2 regions of the Burkholderia territorii genome follow, and region 1 is predicted to be linked to the other one. Evidence: riboswitches for the same ligand, from Rfam matches in the RefSeq annotation. Region 1 holds a riboswitch; the other holds the start of a gene.
The links. A riboswitch is a leader RNA that binds a small molecule or an ion and turns the genes downstream of it on or off. The one in region 1 is predicted to bind manganese.
Positions count from the first base shown of each region.

Region 2: linked by a shared signal. The riboswitch ahead of WS51_RS01035 (sodium:calcium antiporter) and the one ahead of WS51_RS15340 (TMEM165/GDT1 family protein) in region 1 are both predicted to bind manganese.

Region 1 covers NZ_CP013366.1:1,003,910-1,011,152, reverse strand. Annotated here, with positions in the region: gene WS51_RS15355 (adenosine deaminase) at 1-412, shown strand, start outside; gene guaD (guanine deaminase) at 894-2,210, shown strand; yybP-ykoY riboswitch at 2,307-2,442, shown strand; gene WS51_RS15340 (TMEM165/GDT1 family protein) at 2,521-3,093, shown strand; gene WS51_RS15335 (DUF4136 domain-containing protein) at 3,146-3,847, opposite strand; gene pepN (aminopeptidase N) at 4,034-6,727, shown strand; gene WS51_RS15325 (class 1 fructose-bisphosphatase) at 7,025-7,243, shown strand, end outside.
Region 2 covers NZ_CP013365.1:210,875-218,117, forward strand. Annotated here, with positions in the region: gene WS51_RS01025 (MFS transporter) at 1-179, opposite strand, end outside; gene WS51_RS01030 (hypothetical protein) at 390-758, opposite strand; partial or broken gene WS51_RS33020 (winged helix-turn-helix transcriptional regulator) at 828-988, opposite strand; gene WS51_RS01035 (sodium:calcium antiporter) at 1,046-2,056, opposite strand; yybP-ykoY riboswitch at 2,141-2,323, opposite strand; gene WS51_RS01040 (heavy metal sensor histidine kinase) at 2,464-3,879, opposite strand; gene WS51_RS01045 (heavy metal response regulator transcription factor) at 3,876-4,547, opposite strand; gene WS51_RS01050 (hypothetical protein) at 4,815-5,183, shown strand; gene WS51_RS01055 (hypothetical protein) at 5,272-5,565, shown strand; gene WS51_RS01060 (TolC family protein) at 5,562-7,076, shown strand; gene WS51_RS01065 (multicopper oxidase family protein) at 7,078-7,243, shown strand, end outside.

The DNA.
Region 1 (7,243 bases):
AGGCCCGCCCGCCTACATCTACGAAGCGCTCGACGTGCTGAAGGTCGACCGGATCGATCATGGCGTGCGCAGCATCGAGGACGCGGCGCTCGTCGAGCGCCTCGCGCGCACGCGCACGGCGCTGACCGTCTGCCCGCTGTCGAACCTGAAGCTGTGCGTGTTCGACGACATGGCGAAGCACACGCTGAAGGCGCTGCTCGATCGCGGCGTCGCGGTGACGATCAACTCGGACGATCCGGCCTATTTCGGCGGCTACGTGAACGACAACTACTTCGCGACGGTCGACGGGCTGCAACTGACGGACGCCGAAGTGCATACGGTGATCCGCAACGGCTTCGAGGCGTCGTTCGTCGACGCCGCGCAGCGTGATGCGCTGATCGCGCGTCTCGATTCGTACTGGCACGCCGCGTGACGGCCGGCATCGAGGCTCCCGGACAGATGAAACACATCGACGACGTCCGCTTGGTGGCGACCGGTTCGGCCCTGCGCCACACCGGCCGCGTGCATGCACCGCGCACGCGCGCGGGCGTCGCGCGCGTCGCCCACGTGGCGGCGGCACCGGGCGAAGTCGCGCACCGAAGCCTGTCGTGGCGGCACGCGATGCAGCCCGCCGGTCGCGGATGCGGATGCGGATGCGGATGCGGATGCGGATGCGGATGCGGATGCGGATGCGGATGCGGATGCGGCCACGATCGCGGCCGCGACCGCAATGCCGTCAGCCGGCAACCCGGCGATGACGGACGCCCTGCTCGCGGGCGCGATCGCCATCCGCGGCGCCCGGCCTTCGTGCTTCGCTGCATCGCGCATGCCAGGGCCGCGACCGCCATGCCGTCGCCCGCGCGGCGCCGACTGCTTTCTTCTGTTCGCCTTACCTTGATGCAGGACCATTCGTCATGACGCAAACCGCTTTCCGTTCCCAACTGCTGACCTTCAACGGCGACCCGGCGCAATCGAGCCAGGCCGCGAATTACGAGACCGACGGCCTGCTGATCGTCGACGACGGCAAGGTCGTCGCGGCCGGCCCGCATGCGCGGCTCGCCCCGACGCTCGCCCGCGACGCGGTCGTCCATGACCTGCGCGACAAGCTGATCGTGCCCGGCTTCATCGACACGCACATTCACTATCCGCAGACGGACATGATCGCGTCGCCGGCGCCCGGCCTACTGCCGTGGCTCGACAAATACACGTTTCCGACGGAGCGCCAGTTCGGCGATCCGGAACATGCGCGCGAGGTCGCCGACTTCTTCGTCGACGAGCTGCTCGCCTGCGGCACGACGAGCGCGCTCGTCTATTGCACCGTGCACAAGCAGTCGGCAGACGCGCTGTTCGCGGCCAGCGACGCCCGCGACGTGCGGATGATCGCGGGCAAGGTGCTGATGGACCGCAACTGCCCCGAGTTCCTGCGCGACACCGCGCAATCGGGCTACGACGACAGCGCGGAGCTGATCGACCGCTGGCACGGCAAGGGCCGCCAGCTGTATGCGCTCACGCCGCGCTTCGCGCCGACGTCCACCGAGGCGCAGCTCGAGGCGTGCGGCGAACTCGCGCGGCGCCATCCGGACGTGTTCGTGCAGAGTCACGTCGCGGAAAACGTCGACGAAGTGAAATGGGTGGCCGAGCTGTTCCCCGGGCACCGCAGCTATCTCGACATCTACGATCGCTACGGACTGCTGCGCCCGCGCGCGGTGTACGGCCACTGCATTCATCTCGACGACGAGGACCGCCGCCGGATGGCGGAGACGCGCACCGTCGTCGCGCACTGCCCGACGTCGAACTTCTTCCTCGGCAGCGGCTTGTTCGACTTCGACAAGGCCGGCGAATTCGACGTGCCCGTGACGCTCGCCACCGACGTCGGCGGCGGTACGTCGTTCTCGATGCTGCAGACGATGAACGAGGCACACAAGGTCGCACGGCTGTCGGGCCATCACCTGAGCGCGACGCGGATGTTCTGGCTCGCGACGGCCGGCGCCGCGCAGGCGCTCGATCTTGCCGACACGGTCGGCACGCTCGCGCCGCGCACCGAAGCCGATTTCGTCGTGCTCGACCCGCAGGCCACGCCGCTGCTCGCGCGCCGCACGAAACGCGCGGAGTCGCTCGAGGAGCTGCTGTTCGCGTTCGCGCTGCTCGGCGACGACCGTGCCGTCTACCGCACGTATGCGGCCGGCCGGCTCGTGCACGAGCGCGGTGCCGCACGCCGCGCCGCCGCGTAACTTACTCGCACTCGCCCATGCCCGCTCCGGCGTGCGCCACGGCGCATGCCGGCGCAACCGGATTCGCGCCGCGCGCGCCACGCGCCGTGCTAGAATTCGCCGCTCATTGGGGAGTAGCCGCTCCGCTCGATGTCCCGCCCCCGGCGCGAATCGTGACGGAGGCGTCCGTCAACAGACTTGGCCGTTCGGCCATGGCGGGCGCAGCCACCGAGGCCTGGCGAGACCGATGGTTCACTGCGCGCCGCATCAGGGCCCGGCGCGCGGCGGATCGTCGCTCGCACGCACAACATCGGCCCGTGGAACCCCGTACGTGTCTCAAGCCTTCCTGATCTCCACCGGCGCCGTCGCCCTCGCTGAAATCGGCGACAAGACCCAACTGCTGTCCCTCGTGCTGGCCGCGCGCTATCGCAAGCCCGTGCCGATCATTCTCGGCGTGCTCGTCGCGACGCTCGTGAACCACGGCTTCGCCGGTGCGCTCGGCGAATGGCTCGGCGCGCTCGTCACGCCGTCGATCATGCGCTGGGCGCTCGCGTTCTCGTTCATCGCGATGGGGTTGTGGATCCTGGTGCCGGACAAGCTCGATGCGGACGAAGCCAATGCGAACCGCTCGCGGCTCGGTGTGTTCGGCGCGACGCTCGTCGCGTTCTTCCTCGCTGAAATGGGCGACAAGACGCAGATCGCGACCGTCGCGCTCGCCGCGCGCTTCCAGGATTACATCGGCGTGGTGGCCGGCACGACCTTCGGAATGATGCTGGCGAACGTGCCCGCGATCCTGCTGGGCGATCGTTTCGCGCACCGCCTGCCGACGAAGCTGGTGCACGGCATCGCGGCCGTGTTGTTCGTCGTGCTCGGCGCGCTGGCACTGCTGGGCGTCGGGGCCTGACGCACGCGGGCAGACGGCGCGGCAAGGCTGCCGCGCCGGTGTCGCTACCGCGTTACTTCGCGACGGCCGCGCCCGATGCGGGCACCGCCGGTACCGCGCGCTCGTTGGCGGCCGGCGCGGCCGGCCCGCCGCGCTTGTCGACGGGCAGTCGCACGGTGCGGATCGCACCGTTCGCCAACGGGAAATCCGCGAGCGCGCTGCGCGCGAGAAACGGCATCGCATACAGCAGCGCACCGTTGTCGCCGGTGGTGCGCGCGGTCACGTTATAGACTTCCTTGCCGGTCGCGCGCTCGGTGATCCGGATGCCTAGCGTGTAGTCGAAGACCTGATAAGTCTGCGCGACGTAGCCCGCCGGCATCGGCCCCCAGGGCCCCCACGGTCCCCACGGCCCGCCTCGCCAGTAAGGCCCCGGCCCGATGAACCACGGGTCGTAGTACACCGGCTGCGGCACCGTCACCAGGTCGCTGCCGACCCCGTAGGCCAGCCCGACCAGATAGCGCGCCTGCGCGGCCGGCACCTGCCGGAATGCGTACGCGGACAGTTCGTTCGCGACGATCGGCTCGTAGGTCGACTGCTCGATGCTGTGCTTCTGCGCATCGGTGCGCGTGAAGGCGTAAGTGCGTGTCGCGTCGCTGCCGCTCCAGTCGGAGAAGGCCGTGACCTGCGTCGTCACGTAGCTGGTGCAGCCCGTCAGCAGCGCCACGCACAGCACCGCCGCCCAGCCCGCACCGCGTTGAATCCATTCGCGTTTCATTTTGATCCTCGTCGATCCGTCACCCGTTCGTCGCACCGCGCGAACTGCACGGGATGCCGATAATACGCGGACTGCCGGAACCGGTAAAAAGTTCGCCCGGCACGCAGCCGCAAGCCTTTGTACAATGGCCCGGTTCGCCCGGCTCGCGCCGCGGGCCCGATACCCACTCCACCGATCTCGACGACCATGTCCGACAACGCCTCTTCCACCGTGATCCGCCGCGCCGACTACACGCCGCCGGCCTTCCTCATCGATACCGTCGCGCTCGAATTCGATCTCGCGCCGGCCCGCACGATCGTCAGGAATACGATGCGCGTGCGCCGCAATCCGGACGCGGCACCGACGCCGCACCTGGAGCTGATGAGCGAAGCGCTCGAATTCCTCGGTACGGCGCTCGACGGCGCGCCGTACGGCGCGGTGCGTGCGCACGAACACGGGCTGACCGTGGAAAACGTGCCCGACGCATTCGAGCTCACGCTCGAAAGCGCGTGCGCGCCGGACCAGAACACGACGCTGTCCGGCCTGTACGTGTCGAGCGGCAACTTCTTCACGCAGTGCGAGGCCGAAGGCTTTCGCCGCATCACCTACTTCCTCGACCGCCCCGACGTGATGGCGTCGTATACGGTCACGCTGCGCGCGGACAAGGCCGCGTATCCGGTGCTGCTGTCGAACGGCAACCTCGTCGACTCGGGCGAGCTGCCCGACGGCCGCCACTTCGCGAAATGGGAAGACCCGTTCCGCAAGCCGAGCTACCTGTTCGCGCTGGTCGCGGGCAAGCTCGTCGCGATCGAGGAGAAGATCACGTCCGCCTCCGGCAAGGAAAAGCTGCTGCAGGTCTGGGTGGAACCGGCCGATCTCGACAAGACCCGCCACGCGATGGATTCGCTGATCCACTCGATCCGCTGGGACGAGAAGCGCTTCGGCCTCGAGCTCGATCTCGACCGCTTCATGATCGTCGCCGTAGGCGACTTCAACATGGGCGCGATGGAGAACAAGGGGCTCAACATTTTCAACACGAAATACGTGCTAGCGAACCCCGAGACCGCGACCGACACCGACTTCGCGAACATCGAATCCGTGGTCGGCCACGAGTACTTCCACAACTGGACCGGCAACCGCGTGACCTGCCGCGACTGGTTCCAGCTGAGCCTGAAGGAAGGGCTGACGGTGTTCCGCGACCAGGAATTCTCGGCCGACATGGCGGCGGGCGACGACGTCGAATCCGCGGCCCGCGCGGTCAAGCGCATCGAGGACGTGCGCGTGCTGCGCCAGCTGCAGTTCGCCGAGGACGCGGGCCCGATGGCCCATCCGGTGCGTCCGGAAAGCTACGTCGAGATCAACAACTTCTACACGATGACCGTCTACGAGAAGGGCTCGGAAGTCGTGCGGATGTACCAGACGCTGTTCGGCCGCGACGGCTTCCGCAAGGGCATGGACCTGTACTTCAAGCGCCACGACGGTCACGCCGTGACGTGCGACGACTTCCGTCACGCGATGGCCGACGCGAACGGACGCGATCTCGCGCAATTCGAGCGCTGGTACAGCCAGGCCGGCACGCCGCGCGTGTCGGTGCGCCCCGCGTACGACGCAGCCGCGCGCCGCTACACGGTCACGCTCGCGCAAGGCTACGGCGATGCGTCGCCGGCCGCGCGCGAGACCCAGCAGGGGCCGCTGCTGATTCCGTTCGCGATCGGCCTGATCGGCCGCGACGGCCGCGACCTGCCGTTGCGCGTCGACGGCGAAGCCGCCGCGTCGGGCACGACGCGCGTGCTCGAGTTCACCGACACCGAGCAGACGTTCACGTTCGTCGACGTGCCCGAACAACCGCTGCCGTCGCTGCTGCGCAATTTCTCGGCACCCGTGATCGTCGAGTACGACTACAGCGACGACGACCTCGCGTTCCTGCTCGCGCACGACAGCGATCCGTTCAACCGCTGGGAAGCCGGCCAGCGCCTCGCGACGCGCGCGCTGCTGACGCTCGCCGCACGCGCCGCCGCGAACGAGCCGCTCACGCTCGGCGAGAACTTCGTCGCCGCGTTCCGCCGCGTGCTGACGGATGAAAACCTGTCGCCCGCGTTCCGCGAGCTCGCGTTGACGCTGCCGTCGGAAACCTATCTGGCCGACCAGATGGCCGAAGCCGATCCGGCTGCCGTGCATCGCGCGCGCCAGTTCGTGCGCCGCCAGCTCGCGACCGCGCTGCGCGCGGAGTGGCTCGCCGCGTACGAGCAGCACCAGACGCCGGGCGCGTACGAGCCGACGCCCGACGCATCCGGCCGACGTGCGCTGAAGAATCTCGCGCTCGCGTATCTCGCCGAACTCGAGGATCCGGCCGACGCCGTGCGCATCGCGACCGCGCAGTACGACGCGGCGAACAACATGACCGATCGTGCCGCCGCACTCGGCGCCCTGTTGTCCGCCGCGGCGTCGGGCGCGAACGACGCGGCCGCGCGCGCACTCGACGACTTCTACCGTCGCTTCGAGAAGGAAGCGCTCGTGATCGACAAGTGGTTCGCGATGCAGGCCGCGCAACGCGGCACGCCAGAGCAGCCGACGCTCGCGAAGGTCCGCAAGCTGATGGCGCATCCCGCGTTCAACCTGAAGAACCCGAACCGCGCACGCTCGCTGATCTTCAGCTTCTGCGCGGCGAACCCCGCGCAATTCCACGCCGCGGACGGCTCGGGCTATGCGTTCTGGGCCGAACAGGTGCTTGCGCTCGATGCGATCAACCCGCAGGTCGCCGCGCGCCTCGCCCGCTCGCTTGAACTGTGGCGCCGCTTCACGCCGGCGCTGCGCGACCGGATGCGCGAAGCGCTCGAACGGGTCGCCGTCGGCGCGAAATCGCGCGACGTGCGCGAGATCGTCGAGAAGGCGCTCGCGTAACCGCTCGTGTAACCTCGCGCACGCGATTCGCGCCGCGCCCGTGCGACGAAGCCGGCACCGCCCCATGGCGGCGCCGGCTTTTTTGTCGCCTGAAGGTTGGCGGGGTCGGAGCCGGATCGCGCATTGGCGCACCTCGCTTCCCGTCGCCGGCGATCGCCCCGGCGCACAGCGCGCGCCGCAATCCGGCCGGGCGCGGTCGCGCGGTCATGTAACCGGACGAAAAAAGGCGGCGGGCCGCAAGGCGCGCCGGGTAAAATTGCGGCAATTCAAGGATTCTTTGGCCTTTCGGAGTCTGTCATGTCCATTGCCCGCCGCACCACGCTGTCCAAGTTCCTGATCGAGCAGCAGCGTGAGACCAACAACCTCCCCGCCGACCTCCGCCTGCTGATCGAAGTCGTCGCCCGTGCATGCAAGGCGATCAGCTACAACGTGTCGAAGGGCGCGCTCGGCGATGCGCTCGGCACCGCCGGCAGCGAAAACGTCCAGGGCGAAGTGCAGAAGAAGCTCGACATCCTG
Region 2 (7,243 bases), on a different replicon from region 1:
TTGATCACGACCGTGACGAACAGCAGCGCGAGGATGATCAGGCGCTTGCGGCTCGGCGGCGCGGCGACGGCGGCAGCCGCGGACGCCGACATGCGGCAGGTGGAATCGGGTGCGGTGTCGGCATGCGCGGGCGATTGTGCCGACGGGTTGGCATGCGTGCGCGACGCGGAATGGGCCACGGTCGTCTCCTGAGTTCTGTGTCGGCCGTCGCCCGCGTGGCGGGGGCGGCCGTATCCAATGGCATTGGGCGAACGTTAGGGCCGTGGCGCAGTGCGCGTCAACATTTGGGCAGGCATCCCCATTAATGGGACGTTGTGCGCTCGATATGTGGGCATGTGAGGCGCGCAGCGCGAACGCGCGGGACGGGATCGAGTGCCGCGCCGGCGCGCTTACGTGCTTGCGCTGTCGTCGCGATATCCGCTCTTGCCGTCGAAGATTTCCTCGAGCGCGGCACGCAGCACGACCGGATCGTGCTCGCCGGGCGCGAGATGAATCACGTAGTGCGTGTTGCCGTCGAGGCGCGCGGCGGTGCGCTCGTCGAGTTCGACTTCGATCGTGTTGCCCGTGAGCCGAACCTTCAGATCGTTCACGTTCGCGGTGAGCTGGTCGTGCACCATCACCTCGATCGACGTTGCTTCCGGAAAGCGCAGCAGCGAGAAGCAATAGTTGCGCTCCGCATCGTGGCAATAGATGTTCGCGAAGCTTTCGTCGTCGTCGACGTCGGACGTAGCCGCGCCGACGGTGGCATGCAGTTCCATGTTGTTTCTCTCGATGAATGGGTTATCGGGGCGGCGTCGGCTTCGACCTCGTCGCGCGTATCGCACGCCTCACGGCCCGAACTCGCGCATGACTTCGATGCGGGCCGCAGTCGGTTGTCCTGGGCGGTCAGATCGTACTCGATGCGCACCGGCACTTCCGGGTGCACGGTGCGCCGCACGAAACCGGCGTCCTCGAGCGCGCGCGGATCGAGCGTCGGCATTCGCTGCGAATTACGCAGCGGGTCGACGCGCGGCTCAACACGTCGTGCTCGAAACGCACCGCATTTTCAGCGCGTCAGCGTCACGAACAGATAGCCGGCGTATCCGGCGCCGTTCGCCAGCAACGCCCAGATTGCGAGCCCGCGCGCACGCGCATTGACGCGCAGCCAGACCGCCGCCGCGAGCGTGATGACCACGCCGGTCAGCACTTCGGGGCGCGGCTCCCACGGCGTCAGCATGATGCCGATCGCCGGCAGCAGCGTGCCCTGGAACACCATCGCGCCGGTGATGTTGCCGAACGCGAGCGTGTCCTTCTTGCGACGGATCCACAGCACGCTGTTGACCTTTTCCGGCAATTCGGTCGCGATCGGCACGATGATCAGCGACAGCAGCAGCGGCGAGATGCCGAGCAGGTGCGACACGCCCTCGACGCCATGAATGAAGCCCTTCGCCCCGCCGACGAGCAGCGCGACGCCGAGCGCGAGTTGCAGTGCGATGGTCGCGAGGTTGGTCGGCAGCCCGGCACGCGACAGGAACATCGCGTGCGGCGCTTCGGTGCCGTGGCCGGCATCGACGAGCTGCGTCGACGCGCGGAACGTCATCACGACATACATCGCATAGACGCCGACCAGCATCGCCGCGAGGAGCGCGCGCACCGCCCACACGTGATGCGGAACGAACATCGCAACGGTGGCGAGCGTGAACGCGGCGATGAAGTAGTTCAGGTCGCGCACGAAGCCGCTGCGCTCGGGGGCGATCGTTCCCGTCAGTCCGCGCGAGCGGATCACGGCGAGCGCCATCAGGAAAGTCGTCAGCGTTGCGAGCATCAGCGGCGCGCCGAGAATCGCGCCGACGCCGATCTCCTCGTTGACCGCCGCGTTCGACGTGCCGCCGGCGAGCGCGAGCAGCGGCACCATCGTTTCGGGCAGCGCGGTGCCGACGGCAGCGAACAGCGACCCCGTTACGCCTTCCGAAATCTTCAGGCGCTCGCCGAGATGTTCGAGTGCGTTCGTGAAGAGTTCGGCGGCGACCAGGATGACGATCAGCATGAACGCCAGTTCGACGAGCATCAACGTCATGCGGCACCTCCGCAGGCAGGCACGCAGGCAGTGGCGAATCGGACGCCGCGAACGAAATGCAGGGGGAAGGCTGAAAGGAACATGGGGGCTCCGTGGTCGGACGTGGACGAACCATGACGCATCTGCCGACGTCCGACCAGGAACGACGCGATGCGTCGATGGTCTCGCCAGACCAATGCGGCCGAACGCGCCACGGCCGCCGGCCGAGTGTGTTGACGCGTTCGCTTTCCGGGGAAGGAAAGCAGGCTACTCCCCAAAGACGAAGGGCAGTCTAGCCGAGCCGGCCGCTTTCGGCAAGCGCGTACGGCCATATCCGTTGGCGCGTGTGGTCGAGCCGCCGCGTGACGGATGTCCATGCGGTATCGGGAAGCACGCGGCGTGCGCGCGTGGGTGGCATCGTCCGCGCGTCACGAAACGCGGGCCGGGAAGTGAAGCGCGAAGGTCGTCCGTCCGTCGCGGCTCACGACCTCGACCTTGCCGCGATGCAGCTCGACGATCGACTTCACGATCGCCAGCCCGAGCCCGGCGTTGCGCGCAGCGCCGTGCCGCGACGAATCGATTCGGTAGAAGCGCTCGAAGATCCGCTCGATCTGCTCGGGCGGAATCGCGGCGCCGCGGTTCGTGACCTCGACGACCGCGTAATCGGGCCGGCTCGATACGGTCAGCTCGATCGTCGATCCGGCTTCCGCGTGTTCGAGCGCGTTCGAGACGATATTGCTGACGGCGCGGCGGAACAGCGTCGCGTCCGCGACGACGGGCGCCGCGCCGTGCACGTCGAGGCGCACGCCGGTCTCGTCGGCCAGCGACTGGAAATACGACGCAAGGCGGCGCAGTTCGTGGCCCGCGTCGAGTTCGACCGTCTTCAGGTGTTGTTGCGCGTTGTCCGTGCGCGCGAGAAACAGCATGTTCTCGATCATCCGCTGCAACCGTTCGCATTCCTCGATGTTCGAATCGATCAACGCTTCGTATTCGTCGGCGGTGCGCGCACGCGACAGCGTGACCTGCGACGAGCTGATCACGTTCGCGAGCGGCGTGCGCATGTCGTGCGCGAGGTCGGACGAAAACTGCGACAGCCGCACGAACGCGCGCTCGAGCCGGTCGAGCATCCGGTTGACCGACGTGGCGAGCTCGCGCAGCTCGATCGGGCCGGCGCGCGCATCGAGGCGCGCGGCCAGGTTGTGCGCCTCGATACGCGACGTTTGCCGGCCGAGGCTCTCGACCGGGCGCAGGCCGCGCGACGCGACCGCGTGGCCGAGCGCGCCGACCAGCAGCGCGCCGATCGCGGCCGCGAGCCAGATGTCGACGCGATAGCTTTCGAGCAGCGACTGGCGATCGGTCGCCGTGCGCGCCAGCGCGACCTGAATGGCTTCGCCCGACGGCAGTGTCGCGCGCGCACGGACGCAGCGCGACGTGCCGATGCCGGGCGGCGAGCACGTGAACGGGCTGGCGGTCTCGCTCGCCGCGCCGGCCGGCTGCGGCCGCGCGATCACCGACGCGAGCGTATGGCCGGCTTCGTCGGCGTGTTCGACGAGCGGACGGTTCGCATCGTCGTAGATGCCGAGATAGACGCCCGGATGCGACAGCAGCACCTCGTGAAAGACAGCCGGATCGGCACGCAGCGCGGCCGTCGAACCGCTCGCCCGCGCAAGCTGCAGGAACTGCTTGAGCTTGCCGGTGATCTCGATGTCGTCGCGCCGCGTCAACTCGGCGGACAGCGAGCGGTACAGGTACGCGCCGGTCAGCGCGAACACGAGTGCGGCCACGACCGCGAACGCGAGCGTGAGGCGCCGGAGCAGCGAATAGGGCGCGGCGCCGCTGCTCACGCGCGATCCTCGAACACGTAGCCCATTCCGCGGATCGTGTGGATCAGCTTCTTCTCGTAAGCGTTGTCGATTTTCGCGCGCAGGCGCTTGATCGCCGCATCGACGACGTTTGTGTCGCTGTCGAAATTCATGTCCCAGATCTGCGACGTGATGAAGGTGCGCGTCAGCACCTCGCCCTCGCGTTCCGCAAGCAGCTGCAGCAGCGCGAACTCCTGCGCGGTCAGGTCGATGCGGGCGTCGGCGCGCCGCACGCGGCGCTTGATCAGGTCGACTTCGAGATCGGCGATGTGCAGGATGTCGCGGGCATTGCGCGGCACGCGCCGCAGCAGCGAGCGGATGCGGGCGAGGAATTCCGCGTATGCGAACGGCTTGAGCAGGTAGTCGTCGGCACCCAGTTCGAGGCCGGTGACCTTGTCCTCGGTCGCTTCCCGGGCCGTGAGCAGCAGCACCGGCGTCTGCTTCTGCGCGCGCAGCCGCCGGAGCACCTCGAAGCCGTCGAGTTCCGGCAGCATCACGTCGAGCACGACGAGATCGAAATCCTCGTGCAGCGCGAGGAACAGCCCGTCCTGGCCGTTTTCGGCCACGTCGACCGTGTAGCTCGCCTCCGTCAGCCCCTTGCGGAGGTACGACGCCATCTTCGGTTCGTCTTCGACTATCAGTATCCGCATGGTGAAGCAGGCCGTTCGTGATTCCAGCCGGTGAGTGTAATGCGTGAGTTTACGGCACGGCGCGTGCCCGAAAGATGACGGCCGGATGACGGAATTTTCATGAAGCGCGCGAGCGATGCGGCGATCGCGCTTCATGAAAATCCGGTCATCTTTCGACCATGTCGTCGTCACGGCGGTGGCGATAAGCTGCGGCCGTCTCATATCCGGAGCGCGTCGTCGCGGCGCCGCTCCCGTTCATTCGGTCATCGTTTGCCTGATTCCGCATCCATGTCGTACTGGCGCAAATTCATCCTCGTCGTGTTGCTGGCGCTGTGCGTGCCGATCCAGTCGTTCGCGGCCGTGTCGACGCAATGCGCGGGCGCGGCCGTGCCGCATGCGGGGGCCGATGCATCGGCTGCATCGCAGGCGATGCCGAGCGTGCACGGCGAACGGCATCGGCACGGCGAACACGCACGCGATGCTACGCGTTGTTCCGCTTGCGGATCTTGCTGTTTCGGCTCGGGTATCGCGCAGGTGCCTGCCGTGCCCGTGACGTCGGACGGCGGCCGCGCGATCGTTTCCTCCGTGCCGTCGGTGGTCGCCGTGTCGTTCCTGACCGGCGGCATCGACCGGCCGCCGCGCCGGAATCCCGTCTAGTCCGTGTCCGTGGCCGACCGGCCGCGATCCGCAAACCGTGCCGGCGAATGCTCGACGCCGGCCGCACGATTCACGACGAGATACATCCATGCGATCGATTATTGCGGCGCTGCTTGGCGCGGCGGCCCTCGTGCCGTCGCTCGCGCCCGCGCAAACCAATTTTCTCGATCCGGCCGACGCGGCCGCATCGGTGCCGGACGTCACGGTGACGTCCGCGTTCGACGGCTACACGCCATATCGGGACGATGCGGGCCCGGGCTGGAAGCAACTGAACCGGGACGTGATGGCGCGGCCCGCGAAGGGCAACGTCACCGGACACGCGAAACCCGGAAATGCGGCAGGCGGCACGGCCCATTCGATGCACGGAGAGGCCGCGCGATGACGAGACTGGCGATTTCACCGCGAATCGGCGCCGTGGCGCTCGTGCTGGCATTGCTCGCCGGCTGTACGACGTTCTCGAAGGATGGCGGCTTCGACACCGTGTCGTCCGTTGCATCGGAGCGCATCGGGAAGGACGCCGTGATCGTCAGGACCGACGCCGACCGCGCCGCCGTCGACCAGCGGACGAAGGCGTTGCTTGCGACGCCGCTGTCGATGGACGACGCGGTGCAGCTCGCGCTGCTGAACAACCGTGGGCTGCAGGCGTCGTACGCGGAGCTCGGGCTGTCGGAGGCCGATCTGGTGCAGGCCGGCCGGCTGCCGAACCCGCGCTTCTCGTTCAGCCGCACGCGGGCCGGCGACGGCGAACTGAGCCTCGGCCGTACGTTCTCGGCCAACGTGTTCGCGCTGCTGACGTTGCCGCTCGCGACGAACATCGAGCGCCGCCGTTTCGAACAAACGCGGCTCGAAACGGCCGACGCGATGCTGAAGGTCGCGGCCGACGCACGCCGCGCGTATGTCGAAGCGGTCGCCGCCGAGCAGGCCGCGAACTATGCGCGACAGGTCCGCGACGCCGCGAGTGCCGGCGCCGAACTCGCGCTGCGCATGCGTCGGGCCGGCAACTTCAGCCGGCTCGACTACGCGCGCGAACAGGCGTTCCATGCGGACGCGGTCGCGCAGCAGGCGAAGGCGCAGCAGCAGGCCGTGGCCGCGCGCGAGAAGCTTACGCGCGCGATGGGCCTGTGGGGCGAGCACACGCGGTACGCGCTGCCCGAGCGCTTGCCCGACCTGCCGAACGCCCGCCCCGATCTGCCCGATCTCGAACGCTATGCGATGCGCAACCGCCTCGACATCCAGGCCGCGAAGCTGCAGACGCAGGGCGTCGCGTCGTCGCTCGGGCTCAGCAAGGCGACGCGCTTCGTCAACGCGGTCGATCTCGGCTACGTGAACAACTACGAGACCGGCAAGGGGCACGAGCACGGCTACGAGATCAGCGTCGAGATTCCGCTGTTCGACTGGGGCAGCGCGAAGGTTGCGCGGGCCGAGGCCGTCTACATGCAGTCGGCGAACCGGCTCGCGCAGACGGCGATCGACGCGCGCTCGGACGTGCGCGAATCGTACGCGGCATATACGACGAGCTACGACGTCGCGAAGCACTATCGCGACGAAGTCGTGCCGCTGCGCAAGACGATCTCGGACGAGCTGCTGCTGCGCTACAACGGGATGCTCGCGAGCGTGTTCGAGCTGCTGGCCGATGCGCGGGAGCAGGTCGGCGCGGTCAACGGCTACATCGATGCGTTGAAAGATTACTGGCTCGCCGAAACGGATCTGCAGGCGGCCGTCGGCGGCCGGCTGCCGACCGCGGAGGCGACTCAGCCGACTCAGCCGACGCAGCCGACGCAGCCGGCAAAACCCGCGCCCGCGCCCGCCGCACCCCCGGCCGACGCTGCGCCGCAGCCGGCTTCTTCACCCGTGGCGCAACCGGCGCCCGCAACGCATCCGGAAGGTCATTGACATGGTGTCCCGTCGACAATTTCTCAGCGGCTCGGGCGCCGCGCTGCTCGGTGCGGCGATGGTCAGCAAGGCCGGCGCCGCATCGCTGCCCGAAGCGCCCACGATGGCGAAGGCCGGCACGCAGCCGCCGCTCGTGCCGCCCAACGGCCGCCCGTACACGCCCGTCG